DNA from 3 places in the Paenibacillus sp. FSL P4-0113 genome. Region 2 is predicted to be linked to each of the others. Evidence: riboswitches for the same ligand, from Rfam matches in the RefSeq annotation. Region 2 holds a riboswitch; each other region holds the start of a gene.
What was found. Region 2 has a riboswitch for cobalamin ahead of MKX46_RS14640 (ABC transporter substrate-binding protein). Riboswitches for the same ligand answer to the same signal wherever they lie in the genome.

Region 1 (8,003 bases), 1.7 Mb from region 2:
GGAACGTCGATATCTGGGACACTCCGACTTAGGTTTGCTACCGGGGGCAGAGCAGGAATTAAAGCCTTTGCAGGAAAAATTGCAAGGTCAGTCCTTTGCTCGAATCTATTGCAGCGACTTAATGCGATGTCGCCAGACCTTGCAGATCATTGTGCCGGAATCAGAGTTGACGTCTGGGCGTTCCCTATCTACTATGCCTCCTATGATGGAACCATGTCTGCGAGAGCTTCATTTTGGCGAGTGGGATGGAAAAACGTATGACATGCTCAAGGATGTGTCGTTGTATCGGGCTTGGATTGATGAGCCGCAACGGATCACCCCACCTGGTGGAGAGTCTTGGACAGATTTTGTAAATCGTCTGCGCAAATTTCTTGACTCTCTGTATGAATGGCGTGTTGCTATGGAAGTTCAACCCATGGATTTGACTGCTACGTCGCCCTCTGTTTTGGTCGTTACGCATGGTGGCGTAATTCGTCAGCTAGCTTGCATGCTGATACCGGGCCATGATTTTTGGAGTCTGAATCCGAAGCCGGGAGAAGCATTAAGGATTCAATTGAGGCTGGCAGGACCGCACAATTACATAGCGGAAATGCTTCCTCATTAGGTTAGACACCAGCGGATAAAGAGGCTGTTTGGGTTGTAAGCCGCCTCATTTTAACCTATAATCATCAAGTAAAAGAACGGCTTGACTACCACTACATCAAATATCCAGCAGACGAGGTCGGCGCAGCGTGATGAAACTATGGTTTCCCTCCCTGCGCTGTTAAAAGGGAAGTCGGTGTGAATCCGGCGCGGTCCCGCCACTGTAAATGGAAACATGCCCGTTAGTCCTCTTTATATGTTACTAAGCATATGAAAGAATTTCAGGACATGTATTTTACCATAAGTCAGGATACCTGCCCGTCCGCCTGTCACCATAATCCTTCGAGGAAAGGATGACGTGTTCGCAGTGACTGTCCATGCGGAAAGAAGCTGCCGCCTGCGCACGATCTGCGCTAACGTGACCCCTGTGTCCTGATATGAGGATGCGGGGGTTTTTGATAGGAAAAGAAGGCTAGATTTAGAAGATATCTGATGATGTTCAAGTAACGCTCTTAACGATTTATTTATGAAGGGGTGCAAATCATGGCAGGAAAAAAAATAAAGGTGTGGACAACAGGTCTATTGGCTCTGATTTTGGCAGTTGTGCTGAGTGCATGTGGCGCTAATGGAAAAAATGCAGAAAATAAAGAGGGTCAGGCTTCTTCACAGCAGCCGGGACAGGCAGTAAACGCACAAGAGCCTCCGGGCAAAACGGTTTACCCGCTCACAGTTAAAGATGCAACAGGACAGGAATTTACATTCAAAAAAGCGCCGGATAAAATCGTTTCCGTCTCCCCGGCAGAAACCGAGGCGTTGTTCGCCATTGGGCTGGATAAGGAAATTGTCGGCGTCTCCGACTACTCTGATTACCCGGAAGCAGCTACGAAAAAGCCTAAAGTGGGCGGTATTATGAAACCGAACGAAGAGGCGATCATTGCTGCGAACCCGGAAGTCGTTTTTGCAGGGATATCACTTAGTGAACAGGCTACGACCAAGCTGCGCGACATGGGAATTATGATTTTTAAAACGGAACCGAAGACAGTGGAAGATGTCATGGCTAACATCGAATTGTATGGGAAAATCACCGATCATCAGAGAGAAGCAAGAGCGGTGACTGACAAGATGAGAGCAGATGTAGCAGAAGTAAAAGAAGGAATTAAAAATATCGGTAAAGGGCAGAAGCTGCGGGTATACGTCGAGTTTTCACCAGGCTGGACAGTGGGTAAAGGCGAGTTTATGGACGAGCTGATTACGTTGGCGGGCGGCGAAAATGTAGGTGCCACGCAGAAGGGGTGGTACCAAATCAGTGAGGAAAATATTATTGCTGCGAACCCTGACGTGATTTTGTACAGCAAAAGTGTCAAGGACGACAAAACGGGCCAGACGCTCGGTGATATCATTAAAGCTCGCAGTGGATGGGATCAAATATCGGCTGTTCGCCACAACCGGGTATTTGCCGTGGATGATAATTTGATCAGTCGTCCGGGTCCACGCGTAACGGAAGGTCTCAAGGAAGTGGCCAAGGGCGTGTATCCTGAAATTTTCAAATGAACCGTAAACTGATCGGCTTTGGAGGGACAGGTCTTGTCCTGCTGTTGCTGACGCTGCTGCTCTGTCTTGGCATCGGCTCGGCCAAGCTTCCGGTCAGCCAAATCACGGGCATTCTGGTTAACCACCTACCGTGGTTAGGCGATACGTTTACACCGGATTGGAATACATCCTCGGAGCAGATTATTTTGAAGGTCAGATTGCCACGAGTGTTACTGGGAATGTTGGTAGGAGCAGCGCTGGCGCTGGCGGGAGCCGGATTTCAGGGTGTGCTGCGTAATCCTTTGGCTGATCCGTATACACTGGGGGTATCCTCGGGGGCTTCGGTAGGAGCGGCAGTACTGATTTATTGGGGCCTTCAATTTTCATTTGTTGGCATATGGACGCTGCCGCTAGTGGCATTTACGACCGGAATGCTTACGCTGTGGATGGTGCTGACGTTGGCACGGGAAGGTGGGAAAATTCCGACACAAAGTCTCATTTTGTCGGGTGTGGTGATGCAATCCTTTCTGGGAGCGGTTGTTTCCTTTCTGACAGCCATGTCGAAGGAGACGGTCAATGAAATATTGTACTGGACGATGGGAAGTCTTAGTCTGCGCGGTTGGTCATATACAGGAATCCTTTTACCTTATGTGGTCATAGGGTTGGTATTTCTATGGAACCGGGCACGTGTGCTGAATATTTTGGCTTTGGGTGAACGTCAGGCGGCGCACATGGGAGTTCATGTAGATGCGACGAAGCTATCTGTTCTGATTATTTCCACGCTGCTGACAGCAGCCGCTGTCTCGGTGTGTGGCGTGATTGGCTTTGTTGGACTCGTTGTACCGCATATCATTCGTCTGGTGACAGGTCCTGATTACCGTATGATTGTTCCATTATCTGCGCTCGGCGGAGCTGTTTTTATGGCTTGGGCAGATACGGCGGCTCGCACATTGTTAGCCCCCACAGAAATTCCTCTGGGCGTGATGACGGCCTTTGTTGGGGCACCGTTCTTCGCATATCTTCTGTACCGAAACAAGAAGCTGCGCAGGGGGGGACTGCTGTGACAGAACAAAGTGAATCACAGAAGGTGCGTGATCGGGCATTAGAGGTAGTGGGTCTGACACGTGCCTATGGAGAGTTCCATGCTTTAAAAAATATAAGCTGGAGCGTCGACGAAGGAACTTGGTGGGGGATTATTGGTCCGAACGGCAGTGGAAAATCGACCTTGTTGCATTTGCTTTCCGGTGTAGATCAGCCAACTTCGGGAAACGTTCATATCTATGGCAAAAAGGTCGGTAGCTACAGTAGGAAAGAGCTTTCCCGACTCATAGCCGTACTCCAACAGGAAGGGCTTCCTCCCGTGGGATACACCGTCAGGGAAGTCGTAGAAATGGGACGTTTTCCCCATCAGGACTGGCTAGGCAGGGAAAAGGGTGTTGATGTGGAGGCGATCGCGGCTCGCGTGCTGGAGCGATTGGGTCTTACCACGCTGGCGGACAGAGCATTAGACCGTTTGAGTGGGGGACAGCGACAGCGTGTAGCTTTGGCAAAAGTAATGGTGCAGGAGCCACGAATATTGCTGCTGGACGAGCCTACGACCTATCTGGACTTGCGCTATCAGCTTGAATTTATGGAACTGCTGGCAGATTGGCGCCAAGAAACGGGTGTGACGATCATTGCGGTCTTGCATGATCTTAACTTGACAGCCCAATTTTGCGAAGATTTGCTTGTACTCAAGGATGGAATGGTTGAAGGATTGGGAGCTTCATCGAAGTTATTAACTGAGGATCGGATTCGACGAGTATACGGTGTTGAGCCTGTGATGCTTCCGCATCCTGATAGCGGTGTGCCGCAGCTCTTGCTGCGCAGGAGCGCTTCGGATACAGCAGATTAAATAAACGATGAAACACACTTAAAAAGAGCAGGGAGTGGAAGGTATGAACGACAAGCTGCGTCAGCTGATCGATAGCATTGCCCAGCCGGATGGTGTGGCGGCCTCGGCAGCTTCAGCCCATTTGGACCAATTAACAAAGCCACCGGGAAGTCTTGGAAAGTTGGAAAGTGTGGTCATTCAGCTAGCAGGAATTACAGGAGTGGATAAGCCTGAATTCGATCGTAAAACGGTTATGGTCATGGCTGCGGATCACGGGGTGTGTGAAGAGGGAGTCAGTGCCTTTCCGGCTGAGGTTACACAGCAAATGCTGTATAACATGCTGTCAGGTGGCGCAGCAATTAATGTGCTGGCACGCCATGCGGGCGCAGATGTCAAGGTGGTAGATGTTGGCGTGAATGCGGATGTCGCTCACGCGAATCTGGTGGACCGAAAGGTACGCATGGGTACTTCGAATATAGCTAAAGGGCCAGCGATGGTGCGTACTGAAGCGGAACAGGCGATTTTGGCCGGAGCTGAAGCTGTAGCAGAAGCGGTCAAAGGTGGCACACGGCTATTCGTTACTGGAGAGCTGGGCATCGGGAATACCACAGCCAGCGCTGCGGTCGTATGTGCTCTCACCGGGCTGGAGCCGGAAGTTATCGTAGGCCGGGGGACGGGTGTAGATATGGCTGGGCTTACCCGTAAAATAGCGGTTGTCTGCCGCGCATTGGACGTGAACCAGCCAGATGCAAATGATGCGCTCGACGTGCTCACTAAGGTCGGCGGTCTGGAGATTGCCGCCTTGGCAGGAGTCATCCTCGGCGCAGCCGCACATCGCTGTCCAGTCGTGTTGGACGGCTTTATTTCCGGCGCAGCCGCTCTCGCAGCACGTGCACTTGCGCCTGCAAGCGCTGCGTACATGCTCGCTTCGCACGCCTCGGACGAGCGCGGGCACGCGGCGGTGCTCCGCGAGCTCAAGCTGGAGCCCATGCTTCATTTGGACATGCGGCTCGGGGAGGGCACAGGTGGTGCGCTTAGCTTGCACCTGATTGATGCGGCGTGCCGCATTATGCGCGAAATGGCGACCTTTGCCGATGCAGGCGTATCGGACGGTCAGGGAGCCGCGCAGCGATGAAAGCGCTCGTGACCGGCGGGGCACGCAGCGGGAAAAGCGGCTTTGCCGAGCGATTATGCATGTCGCGCGCGCCTGGCGCATGCTACATTGCAACGGCGCAGGCCTACGACATGGAGATGAAGGAGCGCATCGCCCTTCATCGGGTCCAGCGCGAGTCTGCCGGGTACGACTGGCAGACGCTGGAGGAAGCGCAGGCGCTGCCGGAGCTGCTGCGACGGCTTGGCGGCGATCAAGCGTCGCAGCCATCACCCGCGCCTATGGTGTTAGTCGACTGCCTGACCCTGTGGCTGTCGAACGTGCTGCTGGCCGCAGGCGAGGACGGCGAAGCTGCGTCCAAAGTTGCCATTAATGAACTGACGGCAGCTGTGGAGCAGTATCCGGGGCAGCTTGTCATCGTGACCAACGAGGTTGGTGACGGTATTGTGCCCGAATATCCGCTTGGTCGGCTGTATCGGGATTTGAGTGGGGTTATGAATCAGCGGATTGCCCGTCTTTGTGATGAAGTATTTTTGGTGACGGCGGGTATTCCCGTAGAACTCAAACGGCTGGAATATAAGCTATGAGCCGCGAACGTCAGGCTGTTGCTGCTGCTTTTCAATTTTTAACGCGTCTTCCGGTGAAGGCGGAATTGGATTTTTCCCCGGATTTGCTTAAACGCAGTGCAAGTTATTATCCGCTGGTGGGAGTGGTCATTGGCATCATCGTCTGGGGCTTTGCGGCGCTCGCTTCTATGGTGCTGCCGCCGTTGCCGTGTGCGATTCTTACTCTTGTTGTCTGGGTTTGGTTGACGGGTGGATTGCATTTGGACGGGTGGATGGATGCAGCTGATGCCTTGTTCAGCTACCGATCCCGTGAACGGATGCTGGAGATTATGAAGGATAGCCGTGTAGGGGCAATGGGCGTTATTGCTTGCGTGTTGCTGCTCATGCTCAAGGCTTCTTTGCTATATACGGTGCTGGTTGAACGGAATGTGTCTGGCTTGCTGCTGCTTCCGATGGTTTGGAGCCGCTGGTTTATGGTACATGCGATGAAGCGCTGGCCTAAAGCCCGTAATGATGATGGACTGGCTGCGCGTTTTGCTGATATGAGTGGTGGCCGCGTAGGGTTGGCCGTATTCTGGGCAGTATTAGTGACCCTAAGTGCTGCCGTAGGACAATATCTTCTGGCAGATTTGGCTACAGCAACAAGGGGGACTGGGAATCTGTCGTTGGCAGGATCATACTTACAAACCTTGCTTTCATATTCTGAAAGCCTTCCAATCTCGATAGGTTTTGTGTTGATTCCGCTCTTGGCTTACGGTGTTGGAACCTTCACGGCAAACCGTATTAACCGCCGCTTGGGTGGACTTACGGGAGATATATACGGAACTTTAAACGAATTGCTGGAGACTGTTTTATTGTTGTTTATTGTCATTTTGTACGGGTTGTGACCAGATTTGAAATGAATTCGTTAAAGGGGAAGAGGCAATTGTCAACTTTCGAACCGTCCTGCACGAGCCCGGCAGCCGTATTGATGCTTCAAGGAACAGCGTCGGATGTGGGCAAAAGCGTGGTGACGACTGCGCTTTGCCGTATTTTTACGCAGGACGGATATCGTCCAGCACCGTTTAAGTCGCAAAATATGGCGTTAAACTCTTATGTTACCGAAGACGGCAAGGAAATTGGACGCGCTCAGGGGGTGCAGGCTGAGGCCTGCGGTATTGAGGCCACGACCGACATGAATCCGATTCTGATTAAGCCGGTCAAAGATATGCACTCACAAATTGTTGTACACGGTGTACCTTATGCCTATATGAGCGCCTCCGATTACCGGAAGGATTTTTTGCCAAAAGCCAAACAGACCGTTATGGATGCTCTGAATCGGTTGCGCGATACCTATGATATTGTCCTTATGGAAGGGGCAGGCAGCCCGGCAGAGATTAATTTGAAGGACCGCGATATCGTAAATATGAATCTGGCAGGTTGGGCGGATGCTCCAGTGTTGCTTATTTCAGATATCGACCGGGGCGGTGTTTTTGCCTCTCTCGTAGGAACTATCGAGTTGCTGGAACCCCATGAAGTACAACGTATCCGCGGATTTATCATTAACAAATTCAGAGGTGATCTGTCTCTGCTGCAACCGGGATTAGACTGGCTGGAGGAACGGACAGGCATTCCTGTACTCGGTGTATTGCCCTATCTACCAGACATTCGCATTGAAGCAGAGGATTCGGTAGTACTGGATAAGAAGCCCAAGCAATCTGCAAAGGATAAAGAACTGGATATTGCAGTGATACGATATCCACGGATTTCCAATTTTACGGACACGGATGCTCTGGCCGCAGAGCCGGATGTGAGTGTTCGTTATGTCACAGAAGCCGGACAGTTGGGTGTACCGGACGCAATTATCTTACCGGGGACCAAAGACACCATTGGAGACCTGTTGGAATTGCGTGAGAGAGGTCTGGAGAAAGACATTCGGCAGGCTATGAATACCGGATGCACACAGCTAGTTGGCATTTGTGGAGGTTACCAGATGCTGGGTACAGCGCTAGTTGATTCCGAAGCCGTCGAATCTGGGTTGCCGCAGCAGGCAGAGGGGTTAGGTTGGCTGGCTCTGTCCACGACCTTTTTGAAGGAAAAGCAAACCGTACGCGTACAAGGAACCCTGTCTAATCATTGTCCGCTTTTGCTTGGCACTGCGCCTGATTCGGGTTATGCCTCCAAGCCAAGTATTGAAGGTTATGAAATACATATGGGCGTTACGGAGTATGTTACGGAACCATACGCACCTACAGGTAGAACTTTAAACCTAAGCGAAATGAAAAGGTTATTCCATATCCGGCGTGGCGAAGGAACAGCTTTTGAGGAAGGCTGGGGTACGACAGACGGTAAAGTATGGGGA
Region 2 (8,003 bases):
TTCTTTTAAATTTGTGAAATGAGGATTTTGAAAAATCCTAAACTTATGGCTTAATTCGCCAACGTTTGAAATAGAGTACGCGTGTACTCATGCTGTAACAATTCTTCATCCCATTCCTTAAATATTTCCACAATCTCCCCCTGAACCATGACGGCAACGCGGTCACAAAACTGACGAGTAGATGGGAGATCGTGAGTGATAAATAGGTAGGACAACTGACGTTCCACCTGCATTCTCTTGAGCATGTCCAATACAGAAGACTGCGTTGTCGTATCCAGATTGGCGATCGATTCATCGAACAAGATAATATTTGGCTCCACCGCCAAAGCTCGGGCAATACATACCCGCTGCTTTTGCCCGCCACTCAGCTGAGCTGGGTATTTTTCCAGACTGTCAGCCTCTAATCCTACCGATTCCAATAGAGACAGACAAATATCCAGCGCCTGCGCTTTTCGCTCAGGGAAATAGTTGTGGATTGGCTCCATTAAAATATCTCGAATGGTCATACGGGGATGTAGCGAGGAGGACGAATCCTGTGCAACCAACTGGATTCGCTTGTACAGCTGAACATCCTTCATCTTTCCGGTGTGAATGGGCTGTTCATCCAGCCAAATCTCTCCTGAGGTCAACGACTCCAGCCCCAGAATACATTGTGCCAGCGTGCTTTTGCCACTTCCACTTTCTCCAACCAGTCCAAGACATTCTCCTTGTCGTATCTCCAGACTCACCTTCTTCACGGCCTGTTCGCTATCTTGCGTGCTGAACCAACCTTTTCTCCGTTTGCGGACAGGGTATGCTTTGGTCACATTCTTCAATTCCAGCATCACTGGTGCATCCTTCCTTCCGGGCTCATCTCCAACACTCGATCTGCTATGCGACTCATACCCTGGCGATCATGTGAGATCAACAATATGGTGAGATCAAAGTCTTCTCTCAACTGTCGCAGCAATGCCAAGACCTTGTCGCGGTTGATCACATCCAGCGCCGTAGTAGGCTCGTCGGCAATAAAGAGGCTCGGACCGGAGCTTAGCATGGCAGCCAGTAGCACCCTTTGACACATGCCTCCGCTTAGTTCAAAAGGATACGACGACAAAATATGCTCAGGATCTGCAAACCCTACCTTGCAGAGCAGAGAGCGCAAATAGGCCTCCCGCACTGGAGTAGCGCCTCCTCTGGCTATTTCAGAGGCACGGCTCAGCACCTGCCGCATCCGTGACAGCACGCTCAGTGGATGGACTTGCTGTGATGCAGTGTGGGATGGGGTAGCATCAGCGTGCCCCAGCTCCATCTGGTCTTGCGGCATCCAACGCCGCCCGTGCAGTCTAAGTGTGTCCATCAGCTGGGCGCGGACAGTCCGGATCGGATTCAACCCGCTCAGCGATTGTTGAATCAGCAGGGCAATATCCTCTCGGCGCAGCCTTTGCCAGCGCCGTTCCTGGAACGGGAGAATGTCTTCCCCGTTATAGTAGATACGCCCATGCGTAACACCGATACCTGGCTCCAGCATGCCTGCGATTGCGTGAGCGGTCAGGCTCTTGCCGCATCCGCTCGGTCCGGTCAGGGCCACAATCTCCCCTGAATATATGGAAAAGCTCACATCACGCAGCAGTGGTTTGCTCCCACTTCTGCTTGCTCCTGCGCCTGTGCGGCAGATTTCCAAATGTTCCACGTGTAACAACGGTTTTCGACCTGCCACTTGTTCTATCGTATCCTTGCCCCCAAGGGCTGTTTGATCCTCCACTATTTGGCCGCCTCCTTTTCCGAAAAGCGGTCGCCCAAAAGCTGGCAGGCAAGTACGAATAGCATAATCGCCAAGCCTGGGAAAATCATGACATGCGGAGCCACCTGAAAATATGAGGTGGCATCATGCAGCATCACGCCCCACTCTGGCTTAGGCGGCTGTACCCCCAGTCCAAGAAAGGACAGCCCAGCGATCATCAGCACCACGCGTCCGATATCCCATACCGCATAAACCAACAATTGCGGCAACGCTTGTGGCAATACATAACGGCTCAGTATACGTACGTGTGAATTGCCGGATAAACGGGCATACCGAACGTAGTCCTCCTGACAGGCTTTTTGAACCAGACTACGGATATATCGGACATAGCCCGCCCACCGTACCGCAATAATGGCAAGGGTCATGTTAACAAAACCCGGACCCAAAATACCGACAATCGCCACCGTTAAAATAATATCAGGAAAAGCCAGTACCCCGTCGATTCCTCGCATAACCAGCTGGTCCACGCGTCCGCGCACATAACCAATAAGCAACCCTATAGGCAGACTGAAGCACAACGTAGCTACAGTAATCGCACATGCGATTAGCACGCTCATCCGAATCCCGTAAATTAGCCGTGATAGCACATCCCGGCCCAGATGATCCGTACCGAAAGGATATTTCCGGCTGGGTGGTGCCAGACGGTTCAAAAGGTCCACTTGGAGAGGATCATGAGGAGCGACCCATGGAGCCAATAACCCAAGCAGCACGATCAGACCAAACAGTACGCCTCCTGCCAGCAAACTCCCTTGAAAGGAAAGCCGTATCTTTTTCATTTTCAGCTTCCTCCTTAACGCAAACGCAGCCTCGGATCTATCGCCGTCTGGACCACATCCACCAAACACTGAACTCCTACAATTAAAAATACGGCAAAAATAACATACCCCTGAATCACCGGATAATCTCGCTGTGTAATCGCATCTATAAAATACTTGCCCAACCCCGGCCATGAAAAAATGGTCTCTACAATCACATTACCTGCCAGCATAAATGATAGATTGGTACCTAGCAGTGTAATTATAGGCAGAACCGCATGCCTAAATATCTCAAAAAACAGGATATGCAAACGTGAAAAGCCTCGAGCCTTCGCTGCTTTCACAAAATTCCGGTCACCCAGCTCCAGCATTTGAGCGCGCAGTACGCGTGCTTGCACAGCTCCCAAACCTGCGCCAAGAGTCAGCGCTGGGAGCACTAGATGTGTCCAGCCCTCCCTTCCCATGGATGGGAGCCAGCCCAAGCGAACGGAGAATAGATAGATCAACAGAAAACCAAACCAAAAAGAGGGGATCGACGATCCCAGCAGGGCGAACAGCCTGCCCAGACGATCCAGTGGGCCGCTGATTTTTAGCGAGGCAGCCAGCCCCAGCCCCAGCGTAAGCACCGTCATGACGGCGAAGCCCGCAGCAGCTAGCTCCACAGTAGCAGGAAGTCTGTTCCACAGTTCGGCTAGCACCGACTCCTTGGATACATACGAAGTGCCCCAATGCCCTGTGAACACATCCCGCAGCCAGTTCACATATTGAATATGAAGCGGTTCGTTTAAGCCCAGTTCCTTTCGTAGCGTCGTCAACGCCTCCTCAGAGGCAGGGATATTATGCGCGGTGAGCAAAATGGTAGCAGGGTCTCCAGGGGCCAGCCGCATCAGTACAAAAGTCAGCGTGGATACAACGAATACAATAATGAGCAGCTGCGCCACACGTTCCAGTATAAAACGAATCATAGGATACGCAGCTCGTTATTCCGCAATATCGGATTGCGCTGTAATGTAGTAATACTCGATCGGATGGGGTGTAAAACCCTCCACCCCTTTTTTCACGCCAAACACATTATCAGGATGCACAATGAACGACTGTGGCAAATCCGTATTGATGATATCCAGCGCTTGTAGTGTCACAGCATTACGCTGCGCTGTATCCTTCGCCAGCTTCAAGCTGTTAAGAATACTCTCTAGCGGTTTGGAACTATAACGGCTTACATTGGCTTCGCTTTTCGAAGAATAAAACATGTCCATAAAATATTGCGGCTCTCCTGTATGAGCAGTAAGCATACTGTACATAGCAAAATCCCAATCGTTTTTGGTCAACGCCTCGTCAATATTTTCCACCTTGCGAATCTTGACCTGGATTCCCTCTTTCAGCAATTGGCTTTGGATGACCTCAGACATCACAGAGAGCTCCGGACGCTGAGGGAAAGTCAGCAGCGTAACCTCGAACGGCTTGCCTTGCTTAGTCCATGTCCCTTGGGCGTCCTTCTGCCAGCCATCCTTCGTCAACAGTTGCTCTGCCGTTCCGTCCAGCGCTTTACGCTCAACTTTACCGAAGGGAAGAATGCTCGGGAACGGGCTGCTTGCCTCCGTACCGAAGCCCCTCATGACGGCGCTCACAATCGATGCGCGTGGAATCAGGCTGTCCACCACCTTACGGTTCGCCGCATCCTTGAATACTGGCGATTCCATATTGTACACGATCATATGGGTGCGCAAGGACGGAGCCGACAGCACTTGTAGCCTGTCGTTCTTTTTCAGTACCTCTGCGTTATCAACCGGAATATCCGTCGCTACGTCCACCTCACCGGATTGCAGTGCCATCAGGCGCGAATTCCCGTCCGTAATGAACTTCATCGTCGCTTCAGCCAATCGTGCCTTCTCGCCCCAGTATCCGTCATAACGCTCTACGACCAACGATTGGTCCTTGTTGAACGCTTTGATTTTAAAGGCGCCTGTCATCGCTGGGTAACTCTGTTCATCTTTCATCGATGCCACATCCAGTACAATCGTCGATGGATCAGCTAGATTAGACACCAACGCCGCATTCGGCTGGTTTGTCGTGATCTTCAAGGCCAGCGGGCCGCTTACATCAATGGACTTCACATTCAGTAAATCCTTCGCCAGATGGCTTTTCTCAATAGAGCGTAACAAAGACGCTTTTACACTTGCTGCATCCATACCTTTTCCATTATGAAAAGTGACTTTATCCTGCAAGCTGAACGTCCAAACTGTAGGGCTATCCTGCTTCCACTCCTTTGCCAGCCAAGCGACAGGCTCCAGCTTTTCATTCAAACGTACCAGTGTCTCACCTGCACCGGATCGCATCACATCCCAGCTATTATCTCCATGCGGGTCAACGCCTGACGGTTTCCATGTATACGCCATTACCAGCTTTTTATCTGTCGCTGTTTGTTGTGCTGACGCGTTTTCACCCTTGCCGGAGCTATCCGACGTCCTATTGCTGGCACATCCCGAAAGAGCCATAACTGCCAGCAGCATCACCCCTGTACATATCAACCATGAACGCCTGCTACGATTGCTAATCATTCGATGAATCCCCCTCTATCTTGTAAAACCGCATAAAACTAACGCAAAACGCGAAAAAAGCATTCCAGACCACTTAATTAGCAGTCAGAAATGCCTTCAATATAAAATGTCAGAACTCACCTCGAAGCCAACTCCAAAAACATAGAAGGGATCAGATCGGTTTCAGACATTCCGTATGCAGCACGCCTAACCACCTCCCCAGCATCCCGTGGGTCTGACAGTGATGTCAAAACAGGCAGGTCTCCTGACTCCAGGCGTATCTTTCAGGCCTTCCCGGTTCTTCACAATTCCAGTGGCTGTTCTGAAAGCTCCAGCAGTATCCTGCTGATGCCTGTATACAGTGGCGGGCCCGTGTCGGAATCAACCGAACTTCCCTTTTAAGTGAACATGCTCAACAACTATGTACATCGTCTCTACGAAACCCCATACATAGAGTTGTCCGGCTCACACCTGTTTTCTTCCTTTATTTCTTTTCATTACGATCTTATTTTGTTGTCACAGGCTTGTCAATAAAGGCTGCACAATAATTTAAATTTGAACGATAAGGTAGAAACAAGACATAACCTCCAATTGCGTGCACGCAATTGAAGTGTTAAAATTAGGTATAGAGTAAACCACCGTGTCCGTATACTAAAAAGAGTCTTCGCCGCGCCAACGGCAAAGACTCTTAGGACTTGAAAGGCTGTGGATCACCACCACGGCGCGCTGCATAACTAAATGTCAATGCAAACGAAACCCACCGTTAGGGGCCAACCTAATTACGCGGTGGGTTTTCGCTTGTTCCGAAATTTTCGACGTAGCCAGCGATAAAGTTTACGAATACTAAACGCCAGGCTTAGTAACGTAACCATCCAACGCAACACATCGTAGCACGACACAAGGTTGACCATCGGCTTCACCCCCTTTCGGGAAGCTGCACCGTGGTCCGAAAACATCCACCACTATTCAAAATCCATAAGGTAAATTATACCATGATATCGCCCGCTGCTCTAGCAAATTCTTCTAGTAAGTAAACTGGAAAACGCACCAAATTAGAGCTACCCATTTCATTCCGCAGTTTATCTATATATCCCCAGACAGCAAGGGGATATACTATCTGGATAACCCCATGCCAAACAGCCGGAAAAGAGGCATACGTCCTCTCTCCGGCTATCTTTATTTATTTCTAATCATCAAACCTTCTGTGGAACCTCCTGAACCGTCACGCTTTTGACCGATTCCCCTTGTTTTCTCGTCAAAACGATGTTCAAGACAATCGCTGTAATCGAGCCCGAAACGATACCATTTTGCAGCAGCATTTTGGCAAAGCTCGGCAGCTGGTCGAACATTTGTGGCAGAACGGCAGAGCCTAGGCCCACAGCAATACTGCATGCTGCGATCAGCAGATTGCTTTCCTTCCGCAGATCCACTTCTGACAAAATAGACATGCCTGATGCAGCAACCGAGCCGAACATGACGATCATCGCCCCGCCTAGCACAGCGTTAGGAATCACTGTCGTTAAGGCAGCCAGCTTAGGCAGCAAACCGAGAACAACCATGATACCGCCCGCAGCAAAAATAACGTTCCGCGATTTGACGCGTGTGAGTGAGATCAGGCCAACATTTTGCGAAAAAGCTGTATAAGGAAACGCGTTAAAAATACCCCCAAGCATAATCGCAAGTCCTTCCGAACGAAGTCCATTGACGATCTGCTTTTGCTCCACCTTCTGATCAATCGCTTTGCCTACTGCCAGATAAACGCCCGTAGACTCGACCATGCTGACAATATTGACAATAATCATTGTACATACCGCCATAATGCTAAACTCTGGCTTACCAAAATAAAACGGCTGCGCAACACTCACCCATGACGCATCGGCCACGGGAGCAAAATGCACCATTCCCATCGCATAAGCAACCACCGTGCCTGCAAACAGACCGATGAGCACGGAAATCGAGCGCATAAAGCCTTTTGCCAACCGATTCACAAGCAAAATAACCAGCAAAGTAACCAGCGCCAACAGCAAATTACGTGGCTGTCCAAAGTCTGAACTGCCCTGGCCCCCTGCTACATTGTTCATCGCCACCGGAATAAGAGATAGACCGATAATCGTAACGACCGAACCCGTAACGACCGTCGGGAAAAAGCGTAGCAGCTTGCCATACAGCGGTGCCGCAAGCACCACGAATATACCAGACAAAATAATGGCACCGTACGCTGTCGCCAAATTCGAGGTCGAAGCAATCGCGATAATGGGGCCTACTGCCGTAAACGTACAGCCTAAAATGACAGGCAGTCTACTACCAAAAAAACGTGTGCCCATAATCTGCAATAACGTAGCAATCCCACAAGTGAACAGATCGGCAGCCACCAGATAGGCCATCTGGGCTGGCGTCAGGTGCAATGCTCCCCCTACAATCAGAGGAACAGCAATCGCTCCAGCGTACATTGCCATGACATGCTGAAAGCCCAGTGCAAATAATTTTTGTTTACTTAACATCCCACATTCTCCTTAACGGGAGGAATCACCGTGCCAGCTTCCTCTATAAAATGGACCTCGCCCGGTGCCATGGAAGCGATCCGCGCAAGAGAGCGCACAGCAATGCCTCTTTGCTCCAATAGTCCCCGGCCTTCCTGAAAGCTCTTTTCAATTACGCAACCAACCCCGGCCAGCTCCGCGCCTGCTTCCTTCACAATATCCGTAAGTCCGACCAATGCTGCACCAGTAGCCAAAAAATCATCTACGATCAGCACATGGTCGCTGGCATCGAGATATTTTTGAGAAATGCTCACCTGATAGGTTTCCTGCCGAGTGAACGAATGAACCTCTGCGAAGTATACCTGCTCATTCAGCGTGATGGCCTTCTTTTTCTTCGCATAAATGAACGGGACCCCCAAGGCAATAGCAGTAGCCATTGCAAATTGAATAC
Region 3 (8,003 bases), 220 kb from region 2:
CAATGGTCGCTTTACTCGTGAGGCACCAGGCCGTACATAGAGTTGCACAACCTCTTCACCAGCAGCTACGCCCCGATTCGTCACCTCTACCCACACCTGGAGCGTATCCACGGCATCCAGTGCAGCATTAGATGTTACGCTATCCTTCAGGGCATCTGTACGCAGGTCACTATATTCAAAAGGCGAATACGTCAATCCATGGCCAAATGGATACAAGGATTCACCTTCAAAATATTGATAGGTACGACCACCGCGAATAATATCGTAATCTTTGATGTCGCCCAATTGATCCTCGCTTTGAACCCAGGTCATATTCAAACGCCCCGCTGGCGCATAATCTCCAAATAATACATCCGCTATTGCCGCACCATGCTCTTGTCCCGCATGAGACGTGTATACGATCGCTGGAATATGCTCCTGAACCCAAGGAATGGCAAATGGATAGCTACCCGTCAGAACCACAATCGTATTCGGATTGACGCGATACACTTCCTCGATAAGCCTTTGCTGGGAAGCTGCCAGTTCCAAGCCTGGGCGGTCATTCTCTTCCTTTCCATTGATGAGCGGGTGATTTCCAACAAATACAATTGCTGTATCTGCCGCTTGCGCAGCGGCTATCGCTTCCGCTAAACCATCTGACACCGTCTCTACCTGGAATGTTGTATGGCTCTGTCCTGAAACTGTCGAGGCTGTCGAGGCGTTACACTCCACAGCGTTAAGTGCAGATTTTTCAGCCTCCACTACCTTTAATGAGCCCTCTGTTCCGGCAATGACTGGTTTGCCATTCCATGTCGTCCACAGATGCTCTCCTTGTCCAACAGGAGTCAGCCCAAAGACCTCTTTGACATACCAGCCATACGCTTCATCAGCTGTCACACGGAGCGTTATTTCATCACTCGTCACGTAAGTACCCAGATGCTCATCATGTAACGTCACACTACCATAGCCCCAATCCGTCATGGTCAATACCGTGGGCTCTCCATCCTGGGATAGGCGCATCTCACCAGAAGAATCAACTGCGAGCTTCGATCCGTCATTCGCCGCCGTCAAGATCACGCGATTATTGCCATCACGGTACACGACGCGTTCCTTCTCGTCCTCGCCTTCCAGCTTGGCACGAATCGCCTCCAGCGGTGTAACCCGGTAGGGCAGCGTACCGGAATACCAGTCGCGGTACACCTCATTGCCATGGGTACCAATGACCGCTACTTTGCCGCACCGGGCAGGGTTCAAAGGCAAGAGTTCATGCTCATTTTTAAGCAATACGATCTGCTCCCTTGCCGCACGCAACGACAATTCACAGGCTTGCTCTGTCATGAGAGCTTCCTCTCCGATCGAGGCATAGGGGTTGTCTGCAGCCGGATCAAATTCCCCCAACCGAAAACGGACACGGAACGTATGAAACAATGCCCGATCCAAGTCTTCTTCTTGCAGCGATCCTTGCGCCAAAGCTTCTCGAATCGCCCGCTTGGAGATCTCCGCATCATCTGTAATGCTGTCAATTCCCGCCCGAATAGATTCGGCCACACCTGGCGTGTGGGAATCGTAATACTGATGATCGTTGACAATCCCCATGACATCACCCGCATCACTTACGACAAAGCCGTCCATCCCCCATTCGTCCCTGACAATATCGTTAACCCCATGATATAACGTAGCAGGCGTTCCATTAATCAAGTTGTAGGAAGTCATCATCGACTGGGCTCCGCCTTCCATAAAAGGCTTCTCAAAAGCTCTTAGGTAATATTCTCGCAGGTTTCGTGGGTCTATACTGGAGGAGCCGCTTCCCCGGTCCACCTCATTGTTGTTACCCAGAAAGTGTTTCAATGTGGCAACCGCTTTCAAATATACCGGATGATCCCCCTGTATTCCCTTGACTAACTCCTTCGACAGCTCTCCCGTCAAATATGGATCTTCGCCGTAAGCTTCCTCATTGCGCCCCCATCTCGGGTCACGCTCCATGTCCACCGTAGGTGCCCACAGGGTCAGACCGTTTAATTGGGGATCACGACGATAGTAAACACGTGCCTCATCTGCGATAACAGAGCCGATTTGACGCATTAATTCCGTATCCCAAGTACATGCCAATCCTACAGGCTGAGGAAATGAAGTCGCCTCACCCAACCATGCTATCCCGTGTGCCGCTTCCGTACCGTGCTTGTAAGCTGCGACTCCCAATCGGTCAATGGCCGGCTGGTATTGCAACATGGATTCGATCTTTTCCTCCAAGGTTAGTCGCGACACGAGATCCCGTACACGCTCATCCAGATAAATCTTCGGATCTTGAAATAAATATTCGATATCCGTTGTTTCATGACTCATATCCGTCATCTCCTTATCCCATTTAAGAATATGATGAAAAGGTATACATGAAAGCGTTTTAATATATCATAGCTAAAAAGGAGTATCCCGGCAACAATACCGAAAACATCCTATACTGGATGAAAGAGAATCGCAGCATAAAGACAAAAAAAAGTTGCATTTTACCTTCAATATACAAAGCTAAAAATAATATTTTTTGGTATAATCAGGATATATCATTGAAGGAGGAAGCGCTGATGAAAAATACCGGAATGACAAGGCCCCTGGATCAATTGGGGCGAATTGTACTCCCCAAGGAAATGCGCACCACAATGGATATCAATATCGGTGATTCGCTTGAATTCTTCGTAGACGAAGAAGGATTTGTATTAAGAAAATACACGGGTGTCTCCTGCAAATTTTGCGGCGCGGTGGATCACTTAACTTATTTTCGGGACAGCTTTATCTGCGCTGATTGCATTCAATTATTAAAGACCGATGAAAATGTGCATGCCACAAGCAATGATGCTATCCAGGCTCAAGAACATACCCAGCCGATCCAAAACAACACAACGTGGCAGCCCAAGCAATCCAGAGTGCAGCAAGGTGAAATGGTAAAAAAGCTTCGCAAGCTAATTCAGGATCACCCGAATCTGCCACAAAAAGTGTATGCAGAAATGCTCGATATCTCCCAAGGCCGGGTGTCCCAATTGAAAAAGCTACTCTAAACCTTCTAAAATCTATATCCCAAAATCATACACAATGTACCGACGACCCTATTCATTTTTTTGTCACAACTTCGATTGCCAGGTATAGAGTAAGGCGCATATCTACGGATGTGCCCCTTACTCTATACCTGGCTTTTTCGTGTCGGCCGCTCTTGCTAATGTGACAATAGTCACATACTCCCGATGTATACGTATATACAATATATAGATCGAAACAATTGGTTATCACTATATATCATCAATATGTTGTTTTTGTGAAAAATATATATATTTTACTATATGGAGGGTTTTACGATGAAGGTGCTGGAGGAACATCAATTATACGACATCGGCGAGCGGGTCATTGGGGCACAAGATCTGGACATGCTGCGGGAGAATGCAAATTTGAATGGAGAATCGTTCAGCGGCAAAATGAGCAAGCTTGGGTCCGAGTATGCCAAATGGTATGCGCGCCTGCGGGTACTTCCGCCTGAACTGACGAACGCGATTGATCACGGATATGTATATGTTCACGATTTGGACCAATACGCACTCGGAACTACGAATTGTATCTTTATCCCTTTTGGCCGGTTACTACAAGACGGATTCAATACAGGCAATGGCTCTGTACGCACACCGCAAACGATTATGTCCGCTATGGCACTAGTTGCCATCATATTCCAGTCTCAGCAAAATAGCCAATTCGGAGGTGTCTCCGCCAATAAAATCGATTGGGATCTTGCCCCATACGTTGCCCGGTCCTTCCGCAAGCATCTGCGCAAGGGACTCCGGTTGTTCGAGGAAGAGATAGAATCCAATCTGTCTGACGATGAACTACATATGGCCAATCCCTATTTGCAAGAAGTTTGCCCTCGTTCCTACGCATTCGCACGCGAAGAGACAGAGACGGAAACCCGGCAGGCTGCTGAATCGCTCATTCATAACCTGAACACCATGAGCAGTCGGGCGGGTGGACAGATTCCATTCACTTCACTGAATTACGGAATGTGCACGTCTGCTGAGGGACGGCTTGTTACTCAATCGCTACTGGAGGCCACGATCCGCGGCTTGGGCAGCGGGGAAACTCCTATTTTCCCGCAGCATATTTTCCAATGCAAAGAGGGAATCAATCAGGCAGAAGGCGACGTCAATTATGATTTGTTCTTACGGGCGGTAGAATGCTCTAGCAGACGGATGTATCCCAATTTTGTGAATGTGGATGCCACCTTCAACCTGCCTTTTTATCGTGCTGATGACCCGGATACCATTATAGCGACAATGGGTTGCCGTACCCGCACCATTTCTGACCGTTTCGGTAGAAACCGGCAGAGTGGCAAGGGAAATCTCTCCTTCAATACCATTAATCTGGTGCGGCTTGGCATTGAGTATGGTATTTGCACAGGCAAACGCCTGACACCTGACCGTGATCGCTTTGATGCGAGACTAGAAGAAGTTATGCGCATTGCGGTGGATGGCCTAATCCATCGCTATCAAATCCAGACCAGCCAGCCGGCCAAAGCCTCGGACTTTATGATGCGCGAAGGGGTATGGGAAGGTGGAGAACAACTAGAGCCAGATGATAAGGTAGGAAGCATACTAAAACACGGTACGCTTTCGATCGGATTCATCGGACTGGCTGAGTGCATGAAGGCACTATACGGGAAACACCACGGGGAGGATGATTTCGTATACCGCGAGGCACAACGAATCATCACTTCTATGCGCGTGTATTGCGATCGAATGAGTGAATATCACAATTTGAATATTACATTGTTCGCTACGCCTGCCGAAGGTCTGTCGGGCAAGTTCACCTTGCTGGATCAACGTGATTTCGGGATTATTCCTGAGGTGAATGATCGTGAATATTACACGAATTCTTTCCATATTCCCGTGTATTACACGCTCCCGGCTGCTCGTAAAATCAGCTTGGAAGCTCCGTTCCATAACCTATGCAACGCTGGTGCGATATCATACATTGAGCTGGACGGTAATGCGCGGAATAACCCAGATGCGTTTCTTAAAATTGTTCAATACGCGCTGCATCAGAATATCGGCTACTTCTCCATCAACCATCCGGTGGATCGTTGTACGGAATGCGGTTATGAAGGGATTATCGGGACAAGCTGCCCCCAATGTGGCACAGATGAGGAGCACACACACTTTCAGCGCTTACGTCGGGTAACCGGATATCTGACAGGAGATTATACCGTTCGCTTTAATGCTGCAAAACAGGCAGAAGTTCGAGACCGGGTGAAACATAAGTGAATTTATGTGGCTACATTCCGGAATCTCTGAATGAAGGATACGGCCTGCGTACCGTCGTGTTCATTAGCGGTTGCCGTCATGCCTGTCCCGGATGCTTTAATCCAGCGTCGTGGAGCTTCCGTGCAGGTGAGCCATTCACCCCCCAACGACAACAGGAGGTCATTCGTGACATCATGGAAAATCCGTTGTTGGACGGACTGACTCTCTGCGGGGGAGACCCGTTTTTCTCAGCAGCAGAATGCTCGCAATTTGTGCGTGACTTCCGTGCGGCCTGTCCCGACCGAACCGTGTGGGCTTACACTGGCTTTGTCTATGAAGATCTACTCACAGATCAGGAGCGACAAAAGCTAGCACTTTTGTGCGATGTGATTGTGGATGGTCGCTTTGTAGAACAGCAAAAGGACCTGACCCTTCCCTTCCGGGGGAGCCGCAACCAGCGTCTGGTAGATGTAAAAGCCAGCATTCAGGCAGGTTACACCGTTTCATTGACTTAAGGCGAAGGTTACTCGGCAAATGCTATATCTAATCTAGGACAAGTCTCCATCATGGATGAGGCTTGTCTTTTTTTGCATATCCCTAACAGATTCCATTGCAGTTTCTATTGCGCATCCTGCAAGTTTCACTTATGATGGTGAACAAGTATACGAGTGCATAATTATTCGTCATACCTTAACCGCATAGCTTGGAGATAGGTGTCTGTTCTATTCAGATCAGGCTTAAAAGGGAAGCCGGTGCAAATCCGGCACGGTCCCGCCACTGTAAACGGGGAACTTTCAGCTGTTCATACAACCACTGGTCCACAGACCGGGAAGGGATGCTGAGAGTCATGATCCGTAAGTCAGGAGACCTGCCTATTTTAACAACATCGCAAGTACCTACGGAAGATAGGGAGGTGTTAAGAGCAGTCGCCGCATTTTTGATTTTTTAATCACGGAGGCATTCTTTCCCCTACTTATTTTTAACTCTGGGGGGAAGAATGCCTTTTTTGGTACGTAAAAATAAAACAGCCACCCACTAGGAGGAAAAGTACATGTCCGTCATTGAATGGCCTGAATTGTCCGGCTTAATTAGCAGTAATCTGGGATATCCGCGTATTGGCGAAAACCGGGAATGGAAGAAAGCACTGGAACGCTTCTGGAACGGCAGTATTAGCGAAAGCGAACTGCAAACGGAGATGAAAAGATTACGGTTGGAGCATCTGAGCAAGCAACGTGACAAGGGGATTGATCGCATTCCTGTCGGAGACTTCTCCTATTATGATCACATGCTGGATACATCTGTGATGTTTGGTCTAGTACCCGAACGGTTCAACCATCGTCCTGCAGGTCCGATTCCTCTGTCCGTGTATTTCGGGATCGCTCGTGGACAGAAGGGAGCAACCGCCAGTGAAATGACCAAATGGATGAATACCAATTATCACTACATCGTTCCTGAATTGGCAAACGCAGTCCCGGTGTTCACTGAAAATAAACCTTTACAGGCTTATCGTGAAGCAAAACAAGAGCTAGGCATTGATGGGAAACCGGTCCTCATCGGCCCCTATTCATTCGTTACCCTTTCCAAAGGCTATGATCGCAAGGAGCTTGCTTCTATTATAAGAACCTTCCTGCCTTTATACACCCGTGTCCTGTCTGAACTAGCAGCAGAAGGTGTTCAGTGGGTCCAAATCGATGAACCTGTCCTGACCACCTCATTCCCAGTAGAGGATCTGGACATTATTCAGGAAGTCTATGAAGCTTTGGCCCAAGCTGCGCCCTCTTTTAATATAATGCTGCAAACTTACTTTGGCAGCCTGGACCATTATGAGCGTCTGTCCGCACTTCCGGTACAGGGACTGGGTCTTGATTTTGTGTATGATGATGGCGAAAATCTCCAGCATATATTGCAGCATGGTTTCCCTAAAGGAAAAACGCTGGGCGCTGGGGTCATTGACGGGCGCAATATATGGCGCAGCGACCTGAACGCTGTGGCTACCCTGCTGGGTCAGTTAGCAGAACAAACCACTGCCGAGCAGCTTATCGTGCAGCCATCATGCAGTCTCCTGCATGTGCCAGTCAGTCTGGAAGCAGAGCACAAGCTGGACCGAGAACTGGTGCAAGCGCTGGCCTTTGCCGATGAAAAGCTCGAGGAAATCGCCGTCCTGACGGCTGCACTTGGCAAACACGATCCATCCGCACTTGCTAAGCTTGGACAAAGTGCAGATGCGGTAGCCCGTTTCAACAGCTCAGCGGCACGCGTACAAACAGCTGACGATCTGGCTGACTTGCTGGCAAAGGAGCCTCTAACACGCAGCGTTCCTTTCGCCGAGCGTCGTGAGATTCAGCAAAATAAGCTGAAGTTGCCTCCACTGCCTACGACGACCATTGGTAGCTTCCCGCAAACCGCCGAGATCCGCAAGGCCCGCCTGCACTATCGCAAAGGAGAATGGTCTGCCGAGCAATACCGGACGTTCATCCAACAGCAAATCAAGGAATGGATTGATATTCAGGAGGACATTGGCATTGACGTGCTTGTACACGGGGAATTTGAGCGGACCGATATGGTTGAATTTTTTAGCGAAAAGCTGAACGGTTTTGCTTTTACACAAAACGGATGGGTGCAGTCCTACGGCTCCCGCTGTGTCAAACCGCCGATTATATACGGAGACGTCTCCTTCGATCAGCCCATGACTGTGGAAGAAACGGCATTCGCTCAATCGTTAACTTCCAAGCCTGTTAAGGGAATGCTTAC

Region 1: another riboswitch for cobalamin. It lies ahead of MKX46_RS22470 (ABC transporter substrate-binding protein); the one in region 2 lies ahead of MKX46_RS14640 (ABC transporter substrate-binding protein).
Region 3: another riboswitch for cobalamin. It lies ahead of metE (5-methyltetrahydropteroyltriglutamate--homocysteine S-methyltransferase); the one in region 2 lies ahead of MKX46_RS14640 (ABC transporter substrate-binding protein).

What each region holds. Positions count from the first base shown of each region.
Region 1 covers NZ_JBBPAZ010000001.1:5,139,996-5,147,998, forward strand. Annotated here, with positions in the region: gene MKX46_RS22465 (histidine phosphatase family protein) at 1-604, shown strand, start outside; cobalamin riboswitch at 727-918, shown strand; gene MKX46_RS22470 (ABC transporter substrate-binding protein) at 1,126-2,133, shown strand; gene MKX46_RS22475 (FecCD family ABC transporter permease) at 2,130-3,176, shown strand; gene MKX46_RS22480 (ABC transporter ATP-binding protein) at 3,173-4,006, shown strand; gene cobT (nicotinate-nucleotide--dimethylbenzimidazole phosphoribosyltransferase) at 4,050-5,120, shown strand; gene cobU (bifunctional adenosylcobinamide kinase/adenosylcobinamide-phosphate guanylyltransferase) at 5,117-5,683, shown strand; gene cobS (adenosylcobinamide-GDP ribazoletransferase) at 5,680-6,549, shown strand; gene MKX46_RS22500 (cobyric acid synthase) at 6,588-8,003, shown strand, end outside.
Region 2 covers NZ_JBBPAZ010000001.1:3,420,643-3,428,645, forward strand. Annotated here, with positions in the region: gene MKX46_RS14620 (ABC transporter ATP-binding protein) at 51-827, opposite strand; gene MKX46_RS14625 (ABC transporter ATP-binding protein) at 824-1,741, opposite strand; gene MKX46_RS14630 (ABC transporter permease) at 1,741-2,556, opposite strand; gene nikB (nickel ABC transporter permease) at 2,571-3,500, opposite strand; gene MKX46_RS14640 (ABC transporter substrate-binding protein) at 3,516-5,093, opposite strand; cobalamin riboswitch at 5,311-5,508, opposite strand; gene MKX46_RS14645 (nucleobase:cation symporter-2 family protein) at 6,266-7,573, opposite strand; gene MKX46_RS14650 (xanthine phosphoribosyltransferase) at 7,567-8,003, opposite strand, start outside.
Region 3 covers NZ_JBBPAZ010000001.1:3,201,687-3,209,689, forward strand. Annotated here, with positions in the region: gene MKX46_RS13660 (glycoside hydrolase family 3 C-terminal domain-containing protein) at 1-2,322, opposite strand, end outside; gene MKX46_RS13665 (AbrB/MazE/SpoVT family DNA-binding domain-containing protein) at 2,559-3,029, shown strand; gene MKX46_RS13670 (anaerobic ribonucleoside triphosphate reductase) at 3,324-5,273, shown strand; gene nrdG (anaerobic ribonucleoside-triphosphate reductase activating protein) at 5,270-5,767, shown strand; cobalamin riboswitch at 5,947-6,142, shown strand; gene metE (5-methyltetrahydropteroyltriglutamate--homocysteine S-methyltransferase) at 6,304-8,003, shown strand, end outside.